DNA from 3 places in the Paenibacillus sp. FSL R5-0345 genome. Region 3 is predicted to be linked to each of the others. Evidence: riboswitches for the same ligand, from Rfam matches in the RefSeq annotation. Region 3 holds a riboswitch; each other region holds the start of a gene.
The links. Region 3 has a riboswitch for cyclic di-GMP ahead of R50345_RS03065 (transglutaminase-like domain-containing protein). Riboswitches for the same ligand answer to the same signal wherever they lie in the genome.
Positions count from the first base shown of each region.

Region 1: it holds a riboswitch for cyclic di-GMP, as region 3 does, so the genes downstream of both, R50345_RS04505 (glycosyl hydrolase) here and R50345_RS03065 (transglutaminase-like domain-containing protein) in region 3, are expected to answer to the same signal.
Region 2: it holds a riboswitch for cyclic di-GMP, as region 3 does, so the genes downstream of both, R50345_RS10585 (DUF6612 family protein) here and R50345_RS03065 (transglutaminase-like domain-containing protein) in region 3, are expected to answer to the same signal.

Region 1 is NZ_CP009281.1:1,026,759-1,034,884, reverse strand. Features, by position in the region: gene R50345_RS04515 (discoidin domain-containing protein) at 1-2,237, opposite strand, end outside; gene R50345_RS04510 (glycosyl hydrolase) at 2,289-3,800, opposite strand; gene R50345_RS04505 (glycosyl hydrolase) at 3,954-5,498, opposite strand; cyclic di-GMP riboswitch class I at 5,511-5,590, opposite strand; gene R50345_RS04500 (sugar phosphate nucleotidyltransferase) at 5,727-7,100, opposite strand; gene R50345_RS31805 (hypothetical protein) at 7,565-7,753, opposite strand; gene R50345_RS04495 (UDP-glucose dehydrogenase family protein) at 7,781-8,126, opposite strand, start outside.
Region 2 is NZ_CP009281.1:2,455,358-2,463,483, forward strand. Features, by position in the region: gene R50345_RS10550 (GTP diphosphokinase) at 1-364, shown strand, start outside; gene R50345_RS10555 (DUF309 domain-containing protein) at 354-806, shown strand; gene R50345_RS10560 (RsmB/NOP family class I SAM-dependent RNA methyltransferase) at 909-2,435, shown strand; gene R50345_RS10565 (pseudouridine synthase) at 2,438-3,202, shown strand; gene R50345_RS10570 (Cof-type HAD-IIB family hydrolase) at 3,472-4,272, shown strand; gene R50345_RS10575 (hypothetical protein) at 4,537-5,010, shown strand; gene R50345_RS10580 (copper amine oxidase N-terminal domain-containing protein) at 5,175-6,353, shown strand; cyclic di-GMP riboswitch class I at 6,471-6,562, shown strand; gene R50345_RS10585 (DUF6612 family protein) at 6,682-7,530, shown strand; gene R50345_RS10590 (serine hydrolase domain-containing protein) at 7,827-8,126, shown strand, end outside.
Region 3 is NZ_CP009281.1:674,717-682,842, reverse strand. Features, by position in the region: rRNA gene rrf (5S ribosomal RNA) at 96-212, opposite strand; rRNA gene R50345_RS03075 (23S ribosomal RNA) at 341-3,268, opposite strand; rRNA gene R50345_RS03070 (16S ribosomal RNA) at 3,529-5,086, opposite strand; gene R50345_RS03065 (transglutaminase-like domain-containing protein) at 5,457-6,266, opposite strand; cyclic di-GMP riboswitch class I at 6,280-6,360, opposite strand; cyclic di-GMP riboswitch class I at 6,469-6,549, opposite strand; gene R50345_RS03060 (class D sortase) at 6,674-7,324, opposite strand; gene R50345_RS03055 (GtrA family protein) at 7,359-7,763, opposite strand; gene R50345_RS03050 (glycosyltransferase family 2 protein) at 7,753-8,126, opposite strand, start outside.

The DNA of each region.
Region 1 (8,126 bases), 350 kb from region 3:
TATAACGTCCCTTCACGTAAATTATGATCCGTATATTCTGTAAGCTTCACATCAGTAGCTGCCACCTTCATTTCCCCACCGCTACCTTCAGCACGAAGCAGCTCGTAGCTTGCTCCCGGTGCCTCCAGCCAATTTAATTTCACAGATAAACCTTTTGTTGCCGCGGCTTTGAATCCCTTAGGCGCCGACGGTTTTACTTCAGAGGAAGGCTGCAAAATATACTGTACAGCCTCTCCCGGAGCAAGTTTCTCCGTAAAGGTTAACGTGGGAGTAGCCTTTTTCCCTGTTACATAACTTCTTGCTTTTTCATACGTATCCCCGTTTCCAAAACGTTCCCCTTCATATATAACGTTTTTCGGCATAGTCACATTTACACTCACGGTCTGCGGAGTAGACTCAAAGTTAACGAAATTAACCAGTACCTTATTCGAGGTCGCTCCGCTTCCCGCAAGAGGCTTCAACGTGGAAGTATCCACGGCCCGAACATAAACCAACTTATCGGCTAACACATCTTTATTTGCAACTTGATAAGTTAATGGAGCTCCATGCGTAGCATAAGCAAGACTAAGCCTTCTCATGATGCTGACACGTGAATCCTCATTTTCTTTTGTATAATAAATCTCTGTGGTCGCCGGATCATGTTCTTCTAAATTAAACCCGTATTTGAATAAACTGAAATCCTTAAAAAAAGCAGCATGCTGCACAAACATATCCGCATAACCGATATGTGCACGCATGATCCGATCGAATACCGCGGCTGTCCGCTCCGTTGCCCCGTATTGATAGGCGTCCACATGACTGTCCGAGGTACCAAATTCAGTGGTCAGCATTTTTTTGCCGAGTCCATTGTCTGCGCCAGCGAAAGTCTTCAAATTCTCTGTAAAGCTTCCCCCGTTACTAAAAATATAAGAGTCGCCGTACGAGTGTCCATTGGTCAAATCCGTAACCTTCTCCAGCTCCATACGCTGCTCTGGATCACGTTCCCATCCATCCGGATCTCCACATGCCTTCTCAGTTCCCTTCTGATTACCGCAGGAGTCCTCACTGTAGCCCGGCCAATACGCCCATCCTGGAGCAACAGTTTGTAAATGGGGCGCGATTTGCTTGCCCTTTTTATTTAGCCAGTCCGCAATCGCCAAATTTACTGCCTTAGAACGATTGAATAGCCCTGGCTCATTATCTACCTCATAGTATTGAAAATAGGGGCTATATTGTTCAAAATAATCTGTCAGCTTTTTCTCCGCATCAGCAGGCAACGATCCATCTGTCTTAAGCTTAATATCACCAGTATGCAAATACAGAGCAACCGCCTGCATGTTGTAATCCTGCAATACCTTGTAATATTCCATCATATTCGAGCAGGATCTCCCGACATCACTAGCACAGCTGGTACGCATCACATTACCGCTATAAGCCATACCTAGCCATTTGATAACATAAGGCAAGTGCGTAACTGCACCTTCATCAAAATAAAACTGCTTATTATTCACTACTGTTCCGGTCAGTGTGTAGCTGCCATGAATAGGCTCGGAAATTGGAGCGTTAAGAGACTCTAAACGGAGATTATCCCATGTCCACCAGGAATATTCGTCTTCTTTGTCACTGCAATATAAACAGCGAACCGTTTGCAGCTTCAATTCGTTTGATCCTATCTTTAATTGCTCCTTGGGGATATATAATTCATAGGTCTTTTGAAAGCTATATTTACTTTCTGTGCCAGCAACGCCCGCAATTTGAATGATCCCCGACAATTGATGATTGGAAAACACACTCATTTGCGGCACAGATTTATAAGCGTCTAGAATACCTACGCTAAATAAGACCCCGTTCTCCGGGATCTTATTTAGCTGATATGTGATCGTTAATTCCGGCTGGGTCTTTCCATTTAAGCCTGCAGGCAAGCTCTGAAAAGCCGATGATTTGAGCACTGAAGAAGTAACATTAAATTCCTTCTTGCTGCCGGAAGTGCCACTCGCAGCAAATTCAGCTGCTGAGCCATCATGTTGTCCCAGATTCCAGATCACAGTACCATCCGGTATTTCTGCTGCAAGATCACTTCCTGTAGACAGTCTCGGTATATTGGCACCTACCTTATAATCATTCGTTCTATTCGTTCCGAAAACTGAGACAGACAACAGAAACAAGACGGTTAATGCGGCGAATTTTAGTAATAACAGTAATGGTTTGTTTGCTGATATCTTATTTTTTCTATTAGATATTCTCCTCGTTATTCCCATCCATAGGTCCTCTCTTTCTTTCGGAATGTCTTGCCCTATCATTTCATTAGATTAAGGAAGGTACAATGCCCCTTGTGGAATCACCTGCTGCTTCTGGCTGGAACTCTCCCATAGCAAGCGAAGATTGGCATCCCCTTCATTCTCATAATATTCAATTTGGATATCATAAAGCGTTCCTGCTGTGAGCGGGATACTACCTTTATGAAGGGTTGAACTTTGATTTTTCCAATTGTCGATAATCAGCTTTCCGTCAATCCAGACACGGACTCCATCATCAGAGGATGCCGAAATCATATATTTTTCACTGAATTTGGGTTTGAGTTTCCCTTTCCAGCGTACAGAAAAGTGATCTTCATTTATCTCTGATGCAGGTGACCCACCATGCCAATTAAAATCAATCTTACGGTCATTGCGGATAAGCACCGGTTCTCCCTCTAAATCAGTATTGTTATAGTATTCTCCAGTTAAACCCGTTGGGGTTACCGGTGCTATCGAAGGGACTTCTGTTGTGAGAACATAATCCTCTCTCGATACTATAAACGAGTTATTCATGAAGCTTTTGATGGACTGTGGCGTATTATTTTCTGTCAGCAATTTGCCCCAGGTCATCATATAAACCCATTTATTTTGTTTGTTGGTTAATACATCCGGGTTCGGCAGCTGCCCACTTTCCCCGATTCCGATAGGTTTATCTTCAGCAAGTGTGAGCAGGTCCTCATAGTAGGACTGCTTATAATCATTATTGTAGATATCCGCAGCCAGAACATCGACTTTATCTGCACTGGGATAATAGGCGGCATAAGAATCTGCCCATTCATTCGGCGCGTTTGGATTCCACACCCACAGTAGATTATTCAGTTTGTGTGTGTTTACAAAACGATCATAGACAATATTCCAAAGCGCTGAAAAATTGTCCTTTTTCCCCCACCAAAACCAACCGCCATTCATTTCATGGTAAGGTCGCCATAAGACTGGAACCCCAGCATCACGCAGCTGTTCTAAATATCCAGCGATCTCATCTAGATCAGAGATTAGACTCTTATACTGAGCCGTCCCAGGCGTAACATAAGCATTAAACTTCTCTTGACTGAGACTTCTGTTTACATTGGACCATTCTGGAGAAGTTCCTGGCAAACTCTGATGGAATGTCATGGCTACAATGCCACCCGTCTGATTCCACTCCATTGCACTGTCAATTACTGCTTGCCGCTGTTCGGCGATTGTCCTTTTGGATTGATTATTAATCGCCCCTAATTCATAACCATGTAGAACGGCATTTTGTCCCGAAGTATTCTTCAGCTTATGAACCAGTTCATCTGGACTTTCTAGATAATCATGCTGACCAGACAGGATACCTTTGCCACGTAGATTCACCAAATTACTCAACAGTTGCTTGGCTTCTTCAGAAGCTGATGGATTGCTTGGTATAGCCGGGGGAAGAGAGGAAGAAACACTCATAGCCTTCGGAAGACTCTTAACCTCTCCCCAAGGCAGCAAGGAAAAAATAATAAACACCGGTAATATAGTAAACAACAATCTGTTTTGCTTATAATATTTACGCAAATAAATCCTCCTTTCGGTAGCTGTACTGCCTCCACAGGTAATAAATAAACATACCTGTTATCGGACAATCGTCTTCTGACCTAATGAGGACTATAGCTTAGTAGCTCTGCAATAACGCAGAGCTACTAAGGATCGACCTTTAATTTTCATCAATCAGGAGACATCCGGAAGAAAAAGCGCACTTGCTGGAACTGTCTCTTTAACTTGACTAGCACTTTCCCACATCAAGCGGACTCTCGCATCGCCTTCATTTTCGTAATACTCCACCTTGATATCATATAGCTGACCAGCCTTCAGCGTAATATTGCCCTTACGCTCAGTGCCACTTTGCTTCGTCCAACTATCAATCACAGATTCCCCATTCACCCAGACACGGATGCCATCATCTGATGTAGTGTAAAATGTATATTGTTCATCATATAAGGGCTTAACTTTACCGCTCCAACGTATGGAGAAACGATCAATCCCAAGGGCGGCATCCGGCGATCCTTGCCGCCAATTGAAATCAATTATTGCATCGGTTCTAATAAGAGCTGCTGCTCCCGATAGCTGCATGTTGTTGTAATACTCTCCTGCAAGCCCCTTCGCGAGAGGAATTGCTGCCTCTCCCTCTTCTTCGGGAGGTGCCGGTGCGGCGCTAGGTGTGGGTACCAAGCTATTATTTAATTTATCTCTAGTCAGGGTATAGCTGCTATTCATAAAAGTTTTGATTGTATCTGCACTGTTATTCTCATAAAGCATTTTTCCCCAGCTCATCATATAAGTCCATTTACTTTGTGATTGTTGAAGCTTCTCCAGATTAGGCATTTCACCATTTTCCCCGATCGCAATCGGTTTGCCCGCGGCTAGACTCAACAAGCTATCATAGTATTTTTGCTGGTAATCATTTTCGTATATGTCTGCTGCCAGGATATCTACTTTATCAGCTCCTGGATAAGTTAACGCATACGGATCTGACCAAACATTGGGAGCATTCGGACTCCATACCCATAACAAATTATTTAATTTATGAACGTTAACAAAACGGTCATACATAATATTCCAAAGTTTAGAAAAGTTATTTTTCTTCCCCCACCAGAACCAGTTCCCGTTCATTTCATGATAGGGTCTCCAAAGTACCGGGACGTTCGCATCTCGCAAGCTTTTTAGAGATACTGCCACCTTATCAAGTTCAGCAATCAGACTGTTATATTGCTTGGTACCCGGTGTAACGTAACTATCGAATTCACTTTGGCTAAGCGTTTTTTTAACATTATCCCAGTCATAAGAGGTGCCCGGCAGGTTAGCATGAAAAGTCATAGCTACGATTCCGCCCGCTTTATTCCAGTTGATGGCGCTGTTTACCACATTTTTACGCTGCCAGGACATCGTTCCTTCAGACTGGCCACTGATCGCACCCATTTCATAACCGTGAAGAGCTGCATACTGTCCGCTGGTTCCCTTCAGCATATTGTTAATTTCATCTGGACTTTCTAAATAGTCATGTTGGCCAGCAAGGATTCCTTTTCCTGAGATTGAGTAAAAATAGTTAAGCAGCTTTACGGCTTCAGGTGAGGCTCCTGGGGTAACTGGCGTTCCAGAATTTGAAGCAGCTATGACAACAGACGGCGAAATTCCAACAGTAAGCGGAAGTGCAGTCAGAAACAGGACGAGTGACAGAAATGCACCAAACAATCGATACGTACGGTAAGCTTTCAAAATAATCTCCCTTTCGGTAGCCAGGCTGCCACTCTTTCGAAGGCCCTATAGCTTTGCGTCCCTACCTTTCGATAGGTTTGCCTTTTCAATTTAAGAGAAATAATCTCTCTTACCGTAAGTATCGACGACAATTAATGATATATTTAGTGTTTTTATGACTTTTTTTGATAATTGAGTCAATTTACCTGTTTTAAGAAATTCCGAATTGGTTAAATAGATAGGTTAGACCTATGAAATGAATTGTTGTAGTTCTATATCATTCCAGTCTAAAGTAATACGAATATTATCTTCTTCTACTAATTCAGAACCCGTCTGTACCTCTATAAACTCAACATCCGTCAAAGCAAGGATTGCGTGCTTCGTTCCTTCCGGTATACGTACCACGTCCCCAGCCTTCACATTATGTTTTTTCTCATTCAGCACAATACTTGCTTCGCCGCTGACGATTGTCCAAATTTCACTACGTTTGCGATGTAACTGATAGCTGATATTATTCCCCTCGGATATAAAAATCCGTTTAGTCAGCACTTCATTGCCCTCGTCATATTTCACATAATCAATAACTTTGTAATGGCCCCAGCGGCGTTCCTCGTACATCGGTCTCTGTTCAAAGGTCTTCAGCACTTCTTTAATCCGTGGACTCTCGGCTTTATGGGTAACTAGAATCCCATCCGGGCTAGCCGCGATGATCAGATCCTTCGCACCAATTACCGTAATTGGAATATCCAGCTCATTAATCAAGCAAGTCCCCTCAGAATCCGCCGTCACAAAACCCTTGCCTACATGCTTGCTGCTCATTTCCTCTGTTAGCGTATTCCACGTTCCAAGATCCTTCCAGAATCCATCATACGGCTGTACCACAATATGTTCTTCTTTCTCCACCACTTCATAATCAAAGCTGATGGAAGACAATAGCTTATATTGCTTCTGCAATTCTTCATATCCTAAAGGCAACCCTTTACGCTGCAAAATATCTAACAAGTACCCTAGACGGAAGGCAAATACTCCGCAATTCCACAATGCATTTTGCTCGATAAGCTGTTCTGCTTGTATGCGGTCTGGCTTCTCTTGAAAGTGACTCACCTTCATAAAACCGTTCTCCCCCGCCTCTTCGGTGGTAGGAATGATATATCCGTATTTCTCTGAGGCGTGTTCAGGAATAACACCCATTAGAGCCAGATTTGCTCCACTTTCTAGCATAGTCCCTTCAAGCATAGCTATGGTATCGAAAAAGGATGCTTCTACATAAGGGTCAACAGGCAAAATCGCTACCGTCTCCGCTGGAGAAACACCTGCAACCGAATAAAGATAGGTAGCTGTTAAGGCGATAGCCGGAAAAGTATCCCGACGCTCCGGTTCAACGATAATCGGCACATGACTTCCCAGTTGGCTTTGTATCATTTCTACTTGGCCGCGGCCGGTGGCCAGATAAGATGATTCTGCCATTCCCGCTTCCTCCAGCTGTCTCCAGACACGTTGTACCATGGATTCTGGTTCACCTTGAGGGCTTTCAAGTACCTTTAGAAATTGCTTTGAACGTGAGTCGTTGGACAACGGCCATAACCGTTTACCTGAACCGCCTGATAGAAGTACCATTTTCATAGAATGAACCCTCCTTAATATATGGAAATGAGCATAATTAAATTGTTATCAAAACGTATAGCTTCCGCTTAGCCTTAGTTCGAGCGGATGCATTTTTTAAAAATTTATTAGGTATGAACCACTCCAAGGGATTTTGGACTTCCGATCGCTGTTATCCTCAGATTTCCTGATTTGAACCGCCGCCAGCGGTAGAAATCCGAGGATAGCATATGCTTTCGAAGCTAGCTTTCCTACGGAAATCTTTCGGGCGAACACTCCGTTTCTACAGTTCCAAATTCCCTTTCCGTTCTTTACCTAACCAACTTCCTCTAAATGCTTGAACCGTACTGCACCGGGCTGTACCAGCCGGAAGGCAGCACGTTTTTCTAAAGATTTGCTTCTGCTCCTATGGAGGCAGCAGCCAACGCAAGTACTACTACAACAAGGTTATCTGCTACTGCGATAAACAATCAGAGTACCTAACTTTATAAATTGCTTAGAAACTTAAGATAAAGGAATGGAGTGACGGAGGGGAATTTGGGAACTGTAAGAGCGATAGCGTCCGCCTTTGTCTGCGGATTTCTACCGCTATTAGCGGTTAGAATCAGGAAATCTGCAGACAACAGCGGCTGGAAGTCCAAACATTCACCGCAGTTGCGACTGACACTTAACACAAAAATCTCAAGTTCAATATATATAGATTAAACCGCTCCAGCCACACTAGCAGAATAACCGCTCAATCCACCCATCTGCGGGCGGCCGACAGAATGATAAACGAGGCCGGTACCCTCGATTTGCTCCTTGGAATACACATTGCGTCCATCGATCAGCACCCCATTACGCATGCTTTTCGCCAGCTGATGCAGATCAATGTCCTTGAGTAGGCTCCAATCGGTAAGCAGGCATACGGCATCGCTGCCCTCAGCCGCTTCCTCTGGCAGATTGCACCAACGAAGCTGCGGATGATCATATTGCTGCCTGAAATTTGTAGCTGCGATTGGATCATACAGTTTAACCGTAGCCCCTTCAGCCACCAGCGCCTCAACA
Region 2 (8,126 bases), 1.8 Mb from region 3:
CTGGGCAACCATAGAGCATTCCCTGAACTATAAATATCGGGAAAGTCTACCCGATGAAATGCGTGTTCGACTAAAAACAGCAGCTGAAGCAGCATCGATCCTCGACAGCGAAATGTCCAGTATTCGGGAAGAGATTCTGGAAGCACAGAAGACATTCGAGGAAAATTCGAATATGACCACTCAGATTCTCAAGGCCATTCATCAATTGTATTTCTATCATTTGGTGAATGAAGCAATAGATACGCAGGCTCGCTTTAACGAAATATGGCAGGTTCAGGATATGGAAGCAATGAAGGAACTTCTGGATCATGTACGGGGACTTCTTTCCGCAGCTAAAAAGGATAGTTTACCGGATGGCTTATGAACCATTGTACTTGGAATACCTAGTGTACTTTAATCGTGACAGGGATTATTTTGAATGTCACGAGGTGCTCGAAGAACTGTGGCTTGCCCAGGACCGAAATCCTTTGTACAAAGCACTTCTCCAAGTAGCGGTAGGGTTATACCATTTTCGCAATCAGAATGTTCGCGGTGCAGCTATTATGCTGAGTGGTGCTTCTGCCAAACTGGAAGAATATCCAGCAGTGACACTCGGCATTAATCTGGCGAAACTCGTGGAAGAAGTGAAAGATTATGTTCGGCGCTTAGCATTATATGATGAACGGCCATTTTCTTATTACGATCTAACCATAGAGATTATTGATCCAAGTCTAGCCGACCAAGTGGAGACTGCAGCTGTAGCTATCACACCGAATAACCCTCAACGACGTGGTCCTCAGAGACCGACATCCTTTCATCGTAAGTAAAAGATCCTCTATATATGAGTATTGTATAAGGGACACCCGTAAGGGTGTTCCTTGAATCTTTAAACACCTAAATTTTTGCAATACTATCAGGAGGACGGCATCATGGCGGCACAATTGCCTAGTTCTTTCAGCGAACGTATGATGGACATGCTGGGAACAGATTATAATCAATTTGCGAATTCTTATAAGGAAACTCCTTACGGAGGCGTCCGTGTTAACACATTGAAAATTTCCGTGGAGAGTTTAAAAGCTCTTTCTACTTTAGGATTGGAACCGATTCCTTGGTGTCCTACTGGATTTTATACAGAGAATGGCGCTAGACCAGGCAAACATCCTCACTACCATGCAGGATTGTATTACATTCAAGAGCCAAGTGCGATGGCACCTGTAGAATTGCTAAATGTAGAGCCGGGTGATCGTGTACTTGATTTATGTGCCGCACCTGGAGGAAAATCTACTCAGATTTCAGCCAAGCTGTTAGGGGAAGGATTGCTGGTTAGTAATGATCTTCATCCGGAACGGACTAAAGCCCTAGCCAAAAATCTGGAGCTGTATGGAGTGCGTAATGGTGTTGTACTGAATGAAAGCCCAGATCATATCGCGGCTGCATTCCCATTATTTTTTGACAAAATCTTGATTGATGCTCCCTGCTCTGGTGAAGGGATGTTCCGTAAAGATGAAGACATGGTGAAGCAGTGGGATTCAGGTACACCTGCCAAATATGCTTCCATGCAGCGGGATATTTTACGTTCTGCTGCAACAGCATTGGCACCGGGAGGTACACTTGTCTATTCCACCTGTACCTTTGCTACAGAAGAAAATGAGGAGATTATAGCGGAGTTTATTTCTGAACATCCACAGTTCTCAGTGGTAGCGGTAGGAGGTACAGGCTCATTCGCTCCTGGCTTCGGAGAACTCTCAGGTACAGCAAGACTGTGGCCGCATAAGGTGAAAGGCGAAGGACATTTCATGGCTGTATTGCAACATGGGGGAACTAAGCGCTCAATGGAGGAACGTGATCACTTAGAGGTCAAGTTAAACGAATCTGCAAGAGCAAGAACTACTACTCCAAAAAGTGCAGCACATGTTAAATCATCCAATAAATCAGAAGGAAGACGGGGGAAAGAAGGGAAACCCTCTCACAAAGCTACTGGTGGCGCTGACCGTGGTCGGCAAGTTTCAGGTGACGAGCAGGCTTTGGCTGCGTATGGGAGTTTTGTACGAGATCAGCTTGGCTGGGAACCTCAAGGATATCCTGTTCTGTTCGGGGATCATTTGTACATTTCTCCGCTTCCTAAGGAAAGACTAAATGGATTAAAGACGATTCGTCCGGGATGGTATGTAGGACAAATCCGTAACGGCAGATTTATTCCAGGTCATCCGATGGCTACAGCTTTACATCCGGGAGAAAGCTGCCGAAGTGTCTCACTCTCCAGTACGAATCATGAAGCTATTTCCTATCTTAAAGGAGAGACGTTGTCGATTGCTCAAGAACGTCTCTCTATTAGAATAGGAAGTGCCCAAAAAGGATACGTTCTGGTCTGCATTGACGGTTATAGCGCAGGCTGGGGGAAATGGCAGGATGGCATACTCAAGAACGAATATCCCGCAGGCTGGAGGTGGATGTAACAATGAGCCAATCAGGTAAGCCCGCCAAAAAACAACGATTAGATAAAGTATTGTCCCATATTGGAGTGGGGTCGCGCAGTGATATCCGTAAACAAGCTAAACAAGGCTTAATATTGGTGAACGGGACAGTGGTAAAAGATAGTGGGTACCATGTGGATCCTTATGCCGATAAAATAGAGGTAGGGGGAGAGGCTGTTACCTACCGTGAATTCATATATCTTATGATGAACAAACCCCCGGGTGTCCTGTCAGCTACGGAGGACAAGCGGGATCGGACAGTTTTGGATCTTTTAAAGCATGAATATGCACAGTTTGAACCGTTTCCTGTAGGAAGGCTAGATAAGGATACTGTGGGACTGCTTCTGATCACTAATGATGGGAAGCTTGCCCATGAATTGCTGTCGCCACGTAAGCATGTCCCGAAAACGTACGAGGCAACCATCGAGGGCGATGTAGACGCGGATGATGTCGCGGCTTTTGCAGCAGGGGTGGAGCTGGAAGATGGCTACGTTACTTTGCCTGCACACTTAACCATTCTTGGAAGAGAGCGCGGCAGCAAAGTGATTTCCCATATTTCACTTATCATTACTGAGGGGAAATTTCATCAGGTGAAGCGTATGTTTCAGGCGGTAGGCAAAAAAGTCACTTTTCTGAAACGTGTATCTATGGGAGAATTGAAGCTTGATGAAAGTCTGCCGCTGGGAGCTTGTCGGGAACTGACGTCAGAGGAGCTGGCACTCTTAGGGGCAGATGGGTCAGAAGGATAGTAGAGAAACTGATATATAAATTGATATATAAATTGAATTTGGAAACTTGGTATAAGAGAAGGGAGAGACGGAGGGGAATTTTGGAACTGTAAGAGCGATAGCGACCGCCTTTGTTTCCGGATTTCATCCGCTATTAAACGGTATAAATTAAGAAATCTGGAAACAACAGCGGCTGGAAGTCCAAACATTCACCGTAGTTGCGACTGACACTTAACACAAAAGCCTCAAGTTCAATATATATAGAAAAAGAAAGACAAGGATGGTGGAGTATGAGATACAAACTGATTGCACTAGATGTGGACGGTACGCTATTAAATGATGATCACCACTTAAGCTCTGAGAATAAAGAAGCTATTGCTGAGGTTACACGCCTTGGCGGTCAAATCGTATTGTGTACGGGACGCAGTCCACAGAACTCGATTCCTTTTATGGAGGAAATAGGGCTGTCTGGTTACGTACTAGGTCACAACGGGGCTGCAACGGTACGTGTGAAAGATCGTGAAGTATTGCATCAATACGGTATGGATGCACGTGGTCTTGACCCCTATATTGACTATTGCCGTAAACACAATATTCATTATGATGTGAATACTGCTTTTGATATGTACGTTGATAATGTAGAGAACCTGACAAAAGAAGCTAATTATATGTATGAGCACTTTCGTATTGTGCCAGCAACACTGCCAGCCTGGGAAGATTTCCGTGAACCGGTTGTTAAGTTTACTGTATTTACACAGCCAGAAATCCTTGACGAAGCTGAACGTGAATGGCGTACTTGGGCTCCTGAGTACAATATTTTGCGAAGTGGTGAATTTTTCGTTGATTTGATGCATCCGGAATCCTCTAAAGGTAACGCTTTAAAAAATCTTGCTGTGAAGCTGGGAATACCGCAAGAAGAAGTTCTCTCCATCGGTAATTATTTTAATGACATTTCTATGCTTACTTACGCAGGGATGGGTGTGGCGATGGATAATTCTCCTGTAGAGGTAAAAGCGGCAGCGAATGCTGTAACGGGTTCGAACAACGAGCATGGTGTGCGTGATGCGCTCGTAAAATATTGTTTATCCTAAGATTTTTTGGATTTGTGAAATAAGTTTAGGTGCAAAGCATAAAGCGGACGGGAGTCTGTTTTATGCTTTTTTTGTTGTGAAGGTAATTCATTCTAGTACTCTTTGGTTTGCTAGTTTCATATCCTCCTTTAATCTCTATACTTGTTTGATATAATAGATGTTAATTCCAATATTTGGTTGATGTATTCTTAGGTGAATTGATGGTATGTGTACCCAAATAATTTGCTACCTTTTACTTGTTATGTAATACGAAGGAGGGAAGAGATGAAGAGTGTTTTTTCTTATGTTTTATTAATATTGATTATTTTAATAAGTGGATGCAGCGGTAGTAATCAAGATAGGGTTTTATCGATGAATTATGATTTCGCTGAGCCGTTTAGATTTCCATTTGAAGTGAATGAAGTTCGTACGAAGATAGAACTTGATAATCCATATATACTCCAACAATATATCTTTCATTATAAAAACAAGCAGACCACACAGGAAATTAGGTTGATTCTAAGTAAGGTTATAAATGATCCAGAGAAAGTATCTGAACAAGGTAAACAACCTTATACACTAAAAAACGGAAAACAGGCTTATTACGATGAGGATGAGACCAGTCAATCTATTTGGTGGGAGAGCAAAGATGGTTTCTTGGCCCGCTTTGTTTATTATATCAACGGAAATCTTGATCTGTTAGGTGATTACAAACTGGATGATTCCGATCTAGTAGACTTAGCTAATCAAGTTCAATAGTATTTATAGAAACACTTCCCTTCATAAAAAATTCATCATGGAATGGGACGGAAATATAGAAGAAGTTGAATTAAACAGGTAGAACAAATTACGCCATTATTGAGAATAGGATGTGTTAAATGGTTAGAAAGTTTGCGGTTCTTTTATTGAGCTTTTGCTTGATAATGACTACACCGCTTGTTATAGGGACAGCGTCTGCTGACAAATCTATTCAGATGTTTGTGAATAATGTAAAGGTTGCTGGCGTTCATCCGATCTTAAAGTCTGGTGTTATGTACGTGCCGTATCGCCAATTTTTCTCCGCCATGGGTTATAAGGTATCATTTGATCCTGATACTCGTAAAATCTCAGGGGTCATAAGAGGTGCCAAAATCGAATTCTGGGCTGGTGAGGCTATCATTTACTACGACGGAGTGACTTATTATTTGGATAAAGAGATTCCTGTCCTTAATGGACAAGTGTATCTTCCTCTTCGTTTGGTTAGTAACTTAGCGAAATATTCGGTTAGTTATGATCAATCTAAGCTATCTGTGAGCTTGAAACCGTACGGAGAGGGTCAGGAAGCTGCTATTCAAGAACTACTTACGAAATACTACGAAACGTTTAGTCCCCGTTTATTAACATCTGATAATCTTAAATTAGGTTATATGAATCTAGAATATGATTATGAAGCTAATCAACCAATCAGTGAAATCGCAGTTAAAGACTTCAAAGTGACAATAGATCGGATTGAATACACTTCTGCTAGTGAAGCGAATCTTCAAGTAACTTACATTAAGAACACAGAAGAATTGAAGCGAGAAGCTGTGTATCTTTTCGATATTCGATATGAACGAGGACAGTGGAAGATCGCGAATGATAGCTTGATTTTTAATCGTATGGAGCTTCCTGCGGATATTGATAAGAAAGCTGCGGTTATTATGGAGAATCATCAAACCGAGCAGAATGCCGTATTGGCAGATCTAAGAACCTATTACAATGCGTATAACTCCGAAAATCTTGATCTTACTACCCAATATACAGACCCCTCGATTATTAAAGAATGGAATGCTGTTGTGTTCAGTTCGGTGACATGGGAAAGTATGATGAAGGGGCACTTTGCCAATTCTGAATCGAGGTACTTGCTAACCGACGAACGAGTCGTTTACCTAGGAGAAAAGGAAGCTGTCGTCCATGGGAAACTCGATTGGAGCGATGTTACATACAATGAAGGGGTAGACAATGATAAATACGAAGCTCTTATTTACTTGAAATATGTTAAGGGTCATTGGACTTATAATACTGACACCAGCCTAGACCAGGACTTTGATGAAAGAGAAAACAGCAATTTGAATAAAAATTAATCTATTACCTTTATTGTAAAGATAAATGGAAGATAAGTCGTTTACAGGTAAATATGACCATGCTAAAATTGGCAAAGGGACAAACGTCCTTTAATCTAATTTAAACTAATTGAATGTCCGCGTTAAAGGTAAAATCATCGAAAGATGATGACACAAAGCCATGGGTCTAAAGCCTTTCTACAGAAGGAAATGATCGCCAGGCCGCCATAGGGATGTCTTATGAATCATAAAGGATAGTTCTGAAGGACGTGTAGTCTATTTCGAGCTGTTTTTATTATTCCGACCTATACGGTGTTACATTATCGCAAGGGGCCGAAAGGGGAAGTACATGAAGAGTTTTTTTAAAACAATAGGTACAGGGTTGGCAGCGGGTGCTTTATTGCTGTCCGGAACGATCGGATGGATGTCTAATCCTCAAGTTGTGTCTGCAGCTACGACAGCAGCAGTCACTGCGGATCAAATGATCAGCAAAGTAACGGCAGCCTCCAAAGCACTAAAGAATTTCCACTTAGATGTGACCAAAAAACAGGATATTCAAAGCGGAGGGGTGCGTATCAGCAACACCAACACACTGAAGCTGGATATCAACCGTCTGCCGAATTTTGCCGCAGCAGGCACCGTCGATAGCAGTCTTTTAAAAACATCTTACAGCCTGTATGCCAATGACAAGGAGTATTACTATCTTGTAGACGGAAGTGAGCTTATCGATGAATCTGAAGACGAGGGTTACGACGATGACGGGGAGCCCATCGATCCCAATGCACAGTATTGGCTTGGACTGGAGAAGGCGGAGTGGAATGCTTTTTACTCGAAAGGTCAATATGATCCTGTTTCCATGCTTGATTCGGTCAAAAGTTATAAAAAATCGATGAAAGTCAACAATGTTGGCGCACAGACGGTCCTACAGTTCACGATAACTGATCCGACAGCAGCTAAGGGAATAATCGCGCTGTATGACCAGGAGAATCTCTGGGATGGTGAGACCGTTCAACCGAAAAGCGTAACTTGGAAATTGTTCGTCAATACTAAGACCTGGCAGACGGAAAAGCTGACAGTCGATCTGAGTTATGTGCTGACCAGTGACGGAGAAAAAGATACATACACCACGAAAATTGAAGCTAAATATTCCAAGAATAACAAAGGTACAGCCATTGTAAAGCCGGCTGAACTAGAATAATAAAGGCATTTCATATCGAGTAAAAAGCGCTGTTCAATAGAGCAGCGCTTTTTGCTCGATTCTTGACAGTGGCTACCGGTAGTGAGATCAGTAAAGAATAGTTAAATATATAATTGACCTTCCATTTATTAGGGTTTTAGCGCATGCTATTTATGTAATTAATAAACTGAATTAATTTATAAGTACGTGAAATATCATGTTGTAACTATTACATTGACAAGGTATTATGAGTTAGGTGTATATTTACATTTATGATAATTTATTGCGTGTTTATTAAAATTAGGGGAGTGTGAACGATGTTATCATCCACAGAGCTTAGTAAGCTGCACGAAGTGAATTACAGGGAGGACCGCTTAGAGGCACTTAATCATTTTTATGGGGATCTCTGTGATAAGAAAGTAGCTGATGGTTATATTTATTCTCTAAGTCGTTATGGGAAAATATTTGCTAATGGTGCCGGGGGACGTTTCAGTTACGAAGAAGACAGCACCCAAGAAATGAAAACGGATACAATCTTCCGCATTGCTTCAATTACAAAGCTGTTTACAGCGACAGCGATCTGGCAGCTTGCGGATAATGGTAAGATTTTTATGGGG
Region 3 (8,126 bases):
TTTCGTTATTTACCCATGACTTATCCACATTATTTAAATTAAGCGATAAAGGGAACAAAAAAGCCATTGTTGATAAATCAACAATGGCTTCGTGTGCTTGGCAACGTCCTACTCTCCCAGGACCCTTCGGTCCAAGTACCATCGGCGCTGGAGGGCTTAACGGTCGTGTTCGGGATGGGTACGCGTGGAACCCCTCCGCTATCGCCACCAAACATGCGTCTGTGAAACAGACGCTGCCGCGTGAAATTTGCTTCATCACCAGAAGTGAGAATAAATTTCTAAGCGTGTTACAGGCTTGATGCCTGAAAACTGAATCCGAATTGAATTTTCGTTTTAAGTATAGGATAAGCCCTCGACCGATTAGTATTGGTCAGCTCCATGCATTACTGCACTTCCACCTCCAACCTATCTACCTCGTCGTCTTCAAGGGGTCTTACTAATTGGGAAATCTCATCTTGAGGGGGGCTTCACGCTTAGATGCTTTCAGCGCTTATCCCGTCCGTACGTAGCTACCCAGCCATGCTTCTGGCGAAACAACTGGTGCACCAGCGGTACGTCCATCCCGGTCCTCTCGTACTAAGGACAGCTCCTCTCAAATTTCCTGCGCCCACGACAGATAGGGACCGAACTGTCTCACGACGTTCTGAACCCAGCTCGCGTACCGCTTTAATGGGCGAACAGCCCAACCCTTGGGACCTACTTCAGCCCCAGGATGCGATGAGCCGACATCGAGGTGCCAAACCTCCCCGTCGATGTGGACTCTTGGGGGAGATAAGCCTGTTATCCCCAGGGTAGCTTTTATCCGTTGAGCGATGGCCCTTCCATGCGGTACCACCGGATCACTAAGTCCGACTTTCGTCCCTGCTCGACTTGTAGGTCTCGCAGTCAAGCTCCCTTATGCCTTTGCACTCTTCGAATGATTTCCAACCATTCTGAGGGAACCTTGGAACGCCTCCGTTACTCTTTAGGAGGCGACCGCCCCAGTCAAACTGCCCGCCTGACACGGTCCCCGTACCCGATTAGGGCACTAGGTTAGAACCTAGATACGATCAGGGTGGTATCCCAACGGCGCCTCCACCGAAGCTTGCGCTCCGATTTCTACGGCTCCCACCTATCCTGTACAGATCGTACCCAAATTCAATATCAAGCTGCAGTAAAGCTCCATGGGGTCTTTCCGTCTTGTCGCGGGTAACCTGCATCTTCACAGGTATTAAAATTTCACCGGATCTCTCGTTGAGACAGCGCCCAAGTCGTTACGCCATTCGTGCGGGTCAGAATTTACCTGACAAGGAATTTCGCTACCTTAGGACCGTTATAGTTACGGCCGCCGTTTACTGGGGCTTCGGTTCATAGCTTCGGGTTACCCCTAACCACTCCCCTTAACCTTCCAGCACCGGGCAGGCGTCAGCCCGTATACTTCGCCTTGCGGCTTCGCACAGACCTGTGTTTTTGCTAAACAGTCGCTTGGGCCTTTTCACTGCGGCCCCCTCGTGCTATTCACACTACCGGGGCACCCCTTCTCCCGAAGTTACGGGGTCATTTTGCCGAGTTCCTTAACGAGAGTTCTTCCGCGCGCCTTAGAATTCTCTTCTCGCCTACCTGTGTCGGTTTGCGGTACGGGCACCTTCTCCTGGCTAGAGGCTTTTCTTGGCAGTGTGAGATCATGACCTTCGCTACTACAATTTTCGCTCCCCATCACAGCCCAGCCTTAATGATGTGCGGATTTGCCTACACATCAGCCTCACTGCTTAGACGGACATATCCATCAGTCCGCGTCACTACCCTCCTGCGTCACCCCATCGCTCATAGCGGATTACGGTGGTACAGTAATTTCAAACTGTTGTCCTTCGACTACGCCTTTCGGCCTCGCCTTAGGTCCCGACTTACCCTGAGCGGACGAGCCTTCCTCAGGAAACCTTGGGCTTTCGGCGGATCAGATTCTCACTGATCTTTTCGTTACTCATACCGGCATTCTCACTTGTATGCTGTCCAGCGCTCCTTACGGTACACCTTCAACCCACATACAACGCTCCCCTACCCCAGATACATAGTATCTAGCCATAGCTTCGGTGGTGTGTTTAGCCCCGTTACATTTTCGGCGCAGAGTCACTCGACCAGTGAGCTATTACGCACTCTTTCAATGGTGGCTGCTTCTAAGCCAACATCCTGGTTGTCTGTGCAACTCCACATCCTTTCCCACTTAACACACACTTGGGGACCTTAGCTGATGGTCTGGGCTGTTTCCCTTTTGACAATGGATCTTAGCACTCACTGTCTGACTCCCGGCAATAAGTATATGGCATTCGGAGTTTGACTGAGCTTGGTAATCCTTGCGGACCCCGCACCCAATCAGTGCTCTACCTCCACTACTCTTATACCGAGGCTAGCCCTAAAGCTATTTCGGGGAGAACCAGCTATCTCCGAGTTCGATTGGAATTTCTCCGCTACCCCCACCTCATCCCCGCACTTTTCAACGTGCGTGGGTTCGGGCCTCCAGTGCGTGTTACCGCACCTTCACCCTGGACAGGGGTAGATCACACGGTTTCGGGTCTACGTCCACATACTAAATCGCCCTATTCAGACTCGCTTTCGCTGCGGCTCCGTCTTCTCGACTTAACCTTGCATGTTAAACGTAACTCGCCGGTTCATTCTACAAAAGGCACGCCATCACCCATTAATAGGGCTCTGACTTTTTGTAAGCACACGGTTTCAGGTTCTATTTCACTCCCCTTCCGGGGTGCTTTTCACCTTTCCCTCACGGTACTGTTTCACTATCGGTCGCCAGGTAGTATTTAGCCTTAGCAGATGGTCCTGCTGGATTCATACGGGGTTTCACGTGCCCCGCACTACTCGGGATCCGTCTCGGAGAGAACACAGTTTAGGTTACAGGGCTTTTACCTCTATCGCGGGCCTTTCCAGACCTCTTCGCCTACCATATTCCTTTGTAACTCCATGTGAGACGTCCCACAACCCCTAAGAGCAAGCTCTTAGGTTTAGGCTGTTCCGCGTTCGCTCGCCGCTACTGACGGAATCACTATTGTTTTCTCTTCCTCAGGGTACTTAGATGTTTCAGTTCCCCTGGTCTGCCTCTACATACCCTATGTATTCAGGTATGAGTAACTGCGAATTACCACAGCTGGGTTTCCCCATTCGGACACCCCCGGATCAAAGCTTGCTTACAGCTCCCCGAGGCAGTTTCGTTGTTCGCCACGTCCTTCGTCGGCTCCTGGCGCCTAGGCATCCTCCGTGTGCTCTTATTAGCTTAACCTTGATTTCTCCGCAGGAAAATATCATACGATATCTCTCTTGGAATCATCTCACTAATAACATTTACTTGTTTGCACAAGTTGCTAAAAGATGTTCTAAAACGCAAATTCGTTTCGGTATCCAGTTTTCAAGGATCAAGTCTTACTTGAGAGCTTAAACTCTCAAAACTGAGCAACGAGTGAGTAACAGGCCTAAACCTGAGATTGTGGAAGTTTAACTTCCGATTTGAATGTCTTCATTGCAGAAGACGATTCTCCATAGAAAGGAGGTGATCCAGCCGCACCTTCCGATACGGCTACCTTGTTACGACTTCACCCCAATCATCTACCCCACCTTCGGCGGCTGGCTCCCTTGCGGGTTACCCCACCGACTTCGGGTGTTGTAAACTCTCGTGGTGTGACGGGCGGTGTGTACAAGACCCGGGAACGTATTCACCGCGGCATGCTGATCCGCGATTACTAGCAATTCCGACTTCATGCAGGCGAGTTGCAGCCTGCAATCCGAACTGAGACCGGCTTTGATGGGATTGGCTCCGCCTCGCGGCTTCGCTTCCCGTTGTACCGGCCATTGTAGTACGTGTGTAGCCCAGGTCATAAGGGGCATGATGATTTGACGTCATCCCCACCTTCCTCCGGTTTGTCACCGGCAGTCACTCTAGAGTGCCCAACATTACTTGCTGGCAACTAAAGTTAAGGGTTGCGCTCGTTGCGGGACTTAACCCAACATCTCACGACACGAGCTGACGACAACCATGCACCACCTGTCTCCTCTGTCCCGAAGGTCGCCACTATCTCTAGTGGATTCAGAGGGATGTCAAGACCTGGTAAGGTTCTTCGCGTTGCTTCGAATTAAACCACATACTCCACTGCTTGTGCGGGTCCCCGTCAATTCCTTTGAGTTTCAGTCTTGCGACCGTACTCCCCAGGCGGAGTGCTTACTGTGTTAACTTCGGCACCAAGGGTATCGAAACCCCTAACACCTAGCACTCATCGTTTACGGCGTGGACTACCAGGGTATCTAATCCTGTTTGCTCCCCACGCTTTCGCGCCTCAGCGTCAGTTACAGCCCAGAAAGTCGCCTTCGCCACTGGTGTTCCTCCACATATCTACGCATTTCACCGCTACACGTGGAATTCCACTTTCCTCTTCTGTACTCAAGTCACCCAGTTTCCAGTGCGACCTTAGGTTGAGCCCAAGGTTTAAACACCAGACTTAAATGACCGCCTGCGCGCGCTTTACGCCCAATAATTCCGGACAACGCTTGCCCCCTACGTATTACCGCGGCTGCTGGCACGTAGTTAGCCGGGGCTTTCTTCTCAGGTACCGTCACTCCGATAGCAGTTACTCTACCGGACGTTCTTCCCTGGCAACAGAGCTTTACGATCCGAAAACCTTCATCACTCACGCGGCGTTGCTCCGTCAGGCTTTCGCCCATTGCGGAAGATTCCCTACTGCTGCCTCCCGTAGGAGTCTGGGCCGTGTCTCAGTCCCAGTGTGGCCGTTCACCCTCTCAGGTCGGCTACGCATCGTCGCCTTGGTGGGCCGTTACCCCACCAACTAGCTAATGCGCCGCAGGCCCATCCCTCAGTGACAGATTGCTCCGTCTTTCATTCTTTCTTCAGGAGAAAAAAGAAATTATCCGGTATTAGCTACCGTTTCCGGTAGTTATCCCAGTCTAAGGGGCAGGTTGCCTACGTGTTACTCACCCGTCCGCCGCTAAGTTATTTCGAAAGCAAGCTTTCAAAATAACTCCGCTCGACTTGCATGTATTAGGCACGCCGCCAGCGTTCGTCCTGAGCCAGGATCAAACTCTCCAATTAGTATTGAAAAGAGCGATATGCTCATTTTGAAACATCTGACGAGAAAATTAATTCTCTAATTTGGATTTCACTTTCGTGATTTCCTACTCACTCGTTGTTCAGTTTTCAAAGATCAAGTTCTCGTTGGCGCCGTTTAATGTCTCAGCAGCAACTCTTATAATATATCATGTTGTTCTCAGTAATGCAAGCTTTATTTTTCGAAAGCCGTTTATATAACTCTCTCAAACATTGCCTGTACGCTGTCTAACAACGCTTAACTATAATAACCTATCTACTCATAGAAAAGCAACCCCTAATAGAAAAATAAACAACCAGCTTAATTATTAAGCTGGTTGTTTATTTAATAGAGTTATGATTCTAGCGTTTCAAATTAATAGTATTTTGCTGCAGTATACTTACTTGAAGCCTTAATAAAATCCGTATTCTTCTTACTCTTCGCTGCCGATGCATCTACCGTGGTATCAATAGTAACCCATTTCCCATCCATCAATACTTCATTCCATGCATGGTATTGCGTAACGTAGCTAGTATTCCCCATCACCAATTTAGCAGGCACATCTACACTACGCAGCATTGCGGCAAAAAGAGAAGCATAGTCATAGCAGATTCCCTTTTTAGTATTCAAAGTGTTGTTAATGTTCGGAATGTAATCTGTTGTTACATTATTAGCAAGAGAATAATCATATTGCACATTAGCAACTACATAGTTATAGATTGCTTTAACTTTCTCTTCATCTGTTGTTTTACCTTTTGTAAGCTCTTTAGCCTTAACGATTGCTTTATCAGAAGAACTCCATTTCACATTCTGTACGGAGCCCAAATATACGGAATTTGAGTCGTTCATAGTTAAATCTACTACTTCAGAATAGAGAGCCTTATATTTATTACCCGTTGTATTCTCAAGAACAGAAACTTTATAAGTCCCATTCCCTTGTTGCAAAGGGAAGTCCTCAGCTTGTCCAGAAGCATATAAATTGTATGTATAGCTACTGTTATCTTTTGTGATCATCAGCTTAACTCTTTTATCTTTTGGAATATCGTAGTTAATACCGATTACACCTTGAGCCAATTTGGATGTATTCAACCAGTTTGAATCTGCGCTTGCAGCTTGAGCTGTGCTTACTGGAACCGAAGTAATCAGCACGAACAGCGCCACCATCATAAAATAAACCTTTTTCACGGATAAAACTCCTTTCGGTAGCTGGCTGCCATCCTTTCGGGAAGGCCCTTTAGCTTTGCGTCCCTACCTTTCGATAGGTTTGCCGTTATCGTATAAGCTCTATCTGTTCTAATTTCGCTAGACAAATTAACAGAATCAGTCCAAGTAGAAATATGAATCTTAGATTCTTATATATTTTATAAAAACAAAAAAAGCCTCTTCATTCGGTAACTGGCTGCCATCCTTACGGGAAGGCCCTTTAGCTTTGCGTCCCTACCTTTCGATAGGTTTGCCGTTTATCGTGTTTAGCTTTTATAGTCTTATACTACCATATTTATCCTCGTAAACAAGAACAAAATTGCTAGTTTTACTATTATTTTATAGTTATCTCTCTGTATTTCAGTTCTCTTGTCATTTCTCATCAACTATTAGGTAAGCTTAGCATGAACAATCAAACGATGTGTAGGATCTACTAGTGGGTCACACGTAATTAGAGTAAGAATCTTATCCTTGTTATTCCCGTCAAGAACAGACACATCACTGGGAAGTACAACAGAAATATCATAAACCTCGTAATTATATACCTGATCGCTCGTTTTTACCGTGATTACATCCCCAACCACAACTTCATTCAATCTGTTAAACAATCTGCCCGTAGTTCTAGCTCTATGAGCAGCTATTGCGGCGTTCCCGATTTCTCCAAGCGGGGCCGTTTCTTTCATATGGGCCGCAGCATGCTTCATATTTGCTTTTGTTGCTCCTTCTAATACTGGCAGCTTCAGATCAATCTTAGCAATCTCTATTAATGCGATAACTTTGCCGCCCACTTCAATCTCCGGTTCTGGCTTTTCTGTTTCTTGAGGCTGTGCCTGTGCATCTAGAACGGATTCCTCTGCTAGTAGCTGAGTGACCTCGGCATATCTACTCTTCAGATCAGGTGGTGGAGTGCTTTCGATGGTGCTCAGTTCAGCCGTTTCTAATAGCTTCTCCTGCTGCCAGTCGTTATACCATTCGTTAGCTTTTGGATAGAGCATGATAAGGATCCCAGCCAGTATGAGCACATACGAGAATTTACGCATGATTTTCACCTCCGTGGATTGGTTCTACTGCACTTTAGAATACCCATTTACGACTTCCGAAGAAGTTAATGATCACCGTCACAAACGTTACTAATACCTTAGAGATCAACACTTGAATGCCTAGTTTGTCAGTCAACAGATGCATTAGCAACAGCGATATTCCGAGCACTACCAGATTCAGTATGATAAACTTCAGCAACTGAGCCTTATCAAAGCCCTCTTTACTGCCACGATTGTGATCCTTGAAGGTAACTTTTTTATTCAAAATAAAGCTGTTCGCTGTCCCTGCACTATAAGAAATCACCTGTGCCAACGCATATACCATTCCAAGTGAGTTCAGTAATGTGAAGATTACGAAATCAATTAGGGTATTCACCAAACCTACGGCATTAAATTTAAGAAACTGTATAAATGCAGCGCGTAAGTTCTTATCTGACATTATTGTAGTCCTTCCGGCGATCCACTTGTTCCTCGTTAGGATATCCTTTAGTCTCACTTACAATATATAGCGGTCTATCCTTAGACTCGTCATAAATCCGTCCGATATATTCTCCAATTACACCTAACAGCATCAGAACGATACCATTAAAGAGCAAATTGACGCCTACAATGGAAGCCCAACCTGGAACCGTCCATGATGTGAAGAAGATTCTTTGAAATAAGACGAAGAATAAATAGAGAAAGCTAGAAAAGGATAGAAAAAATCCAACATACGTAGCAATTTTAAGTGGTTTATGGGAAAAGGAAGTGATACCATCTAGCGCAAAACGAATCATTTTCTTGAGCGGATACTTGGTTTCAC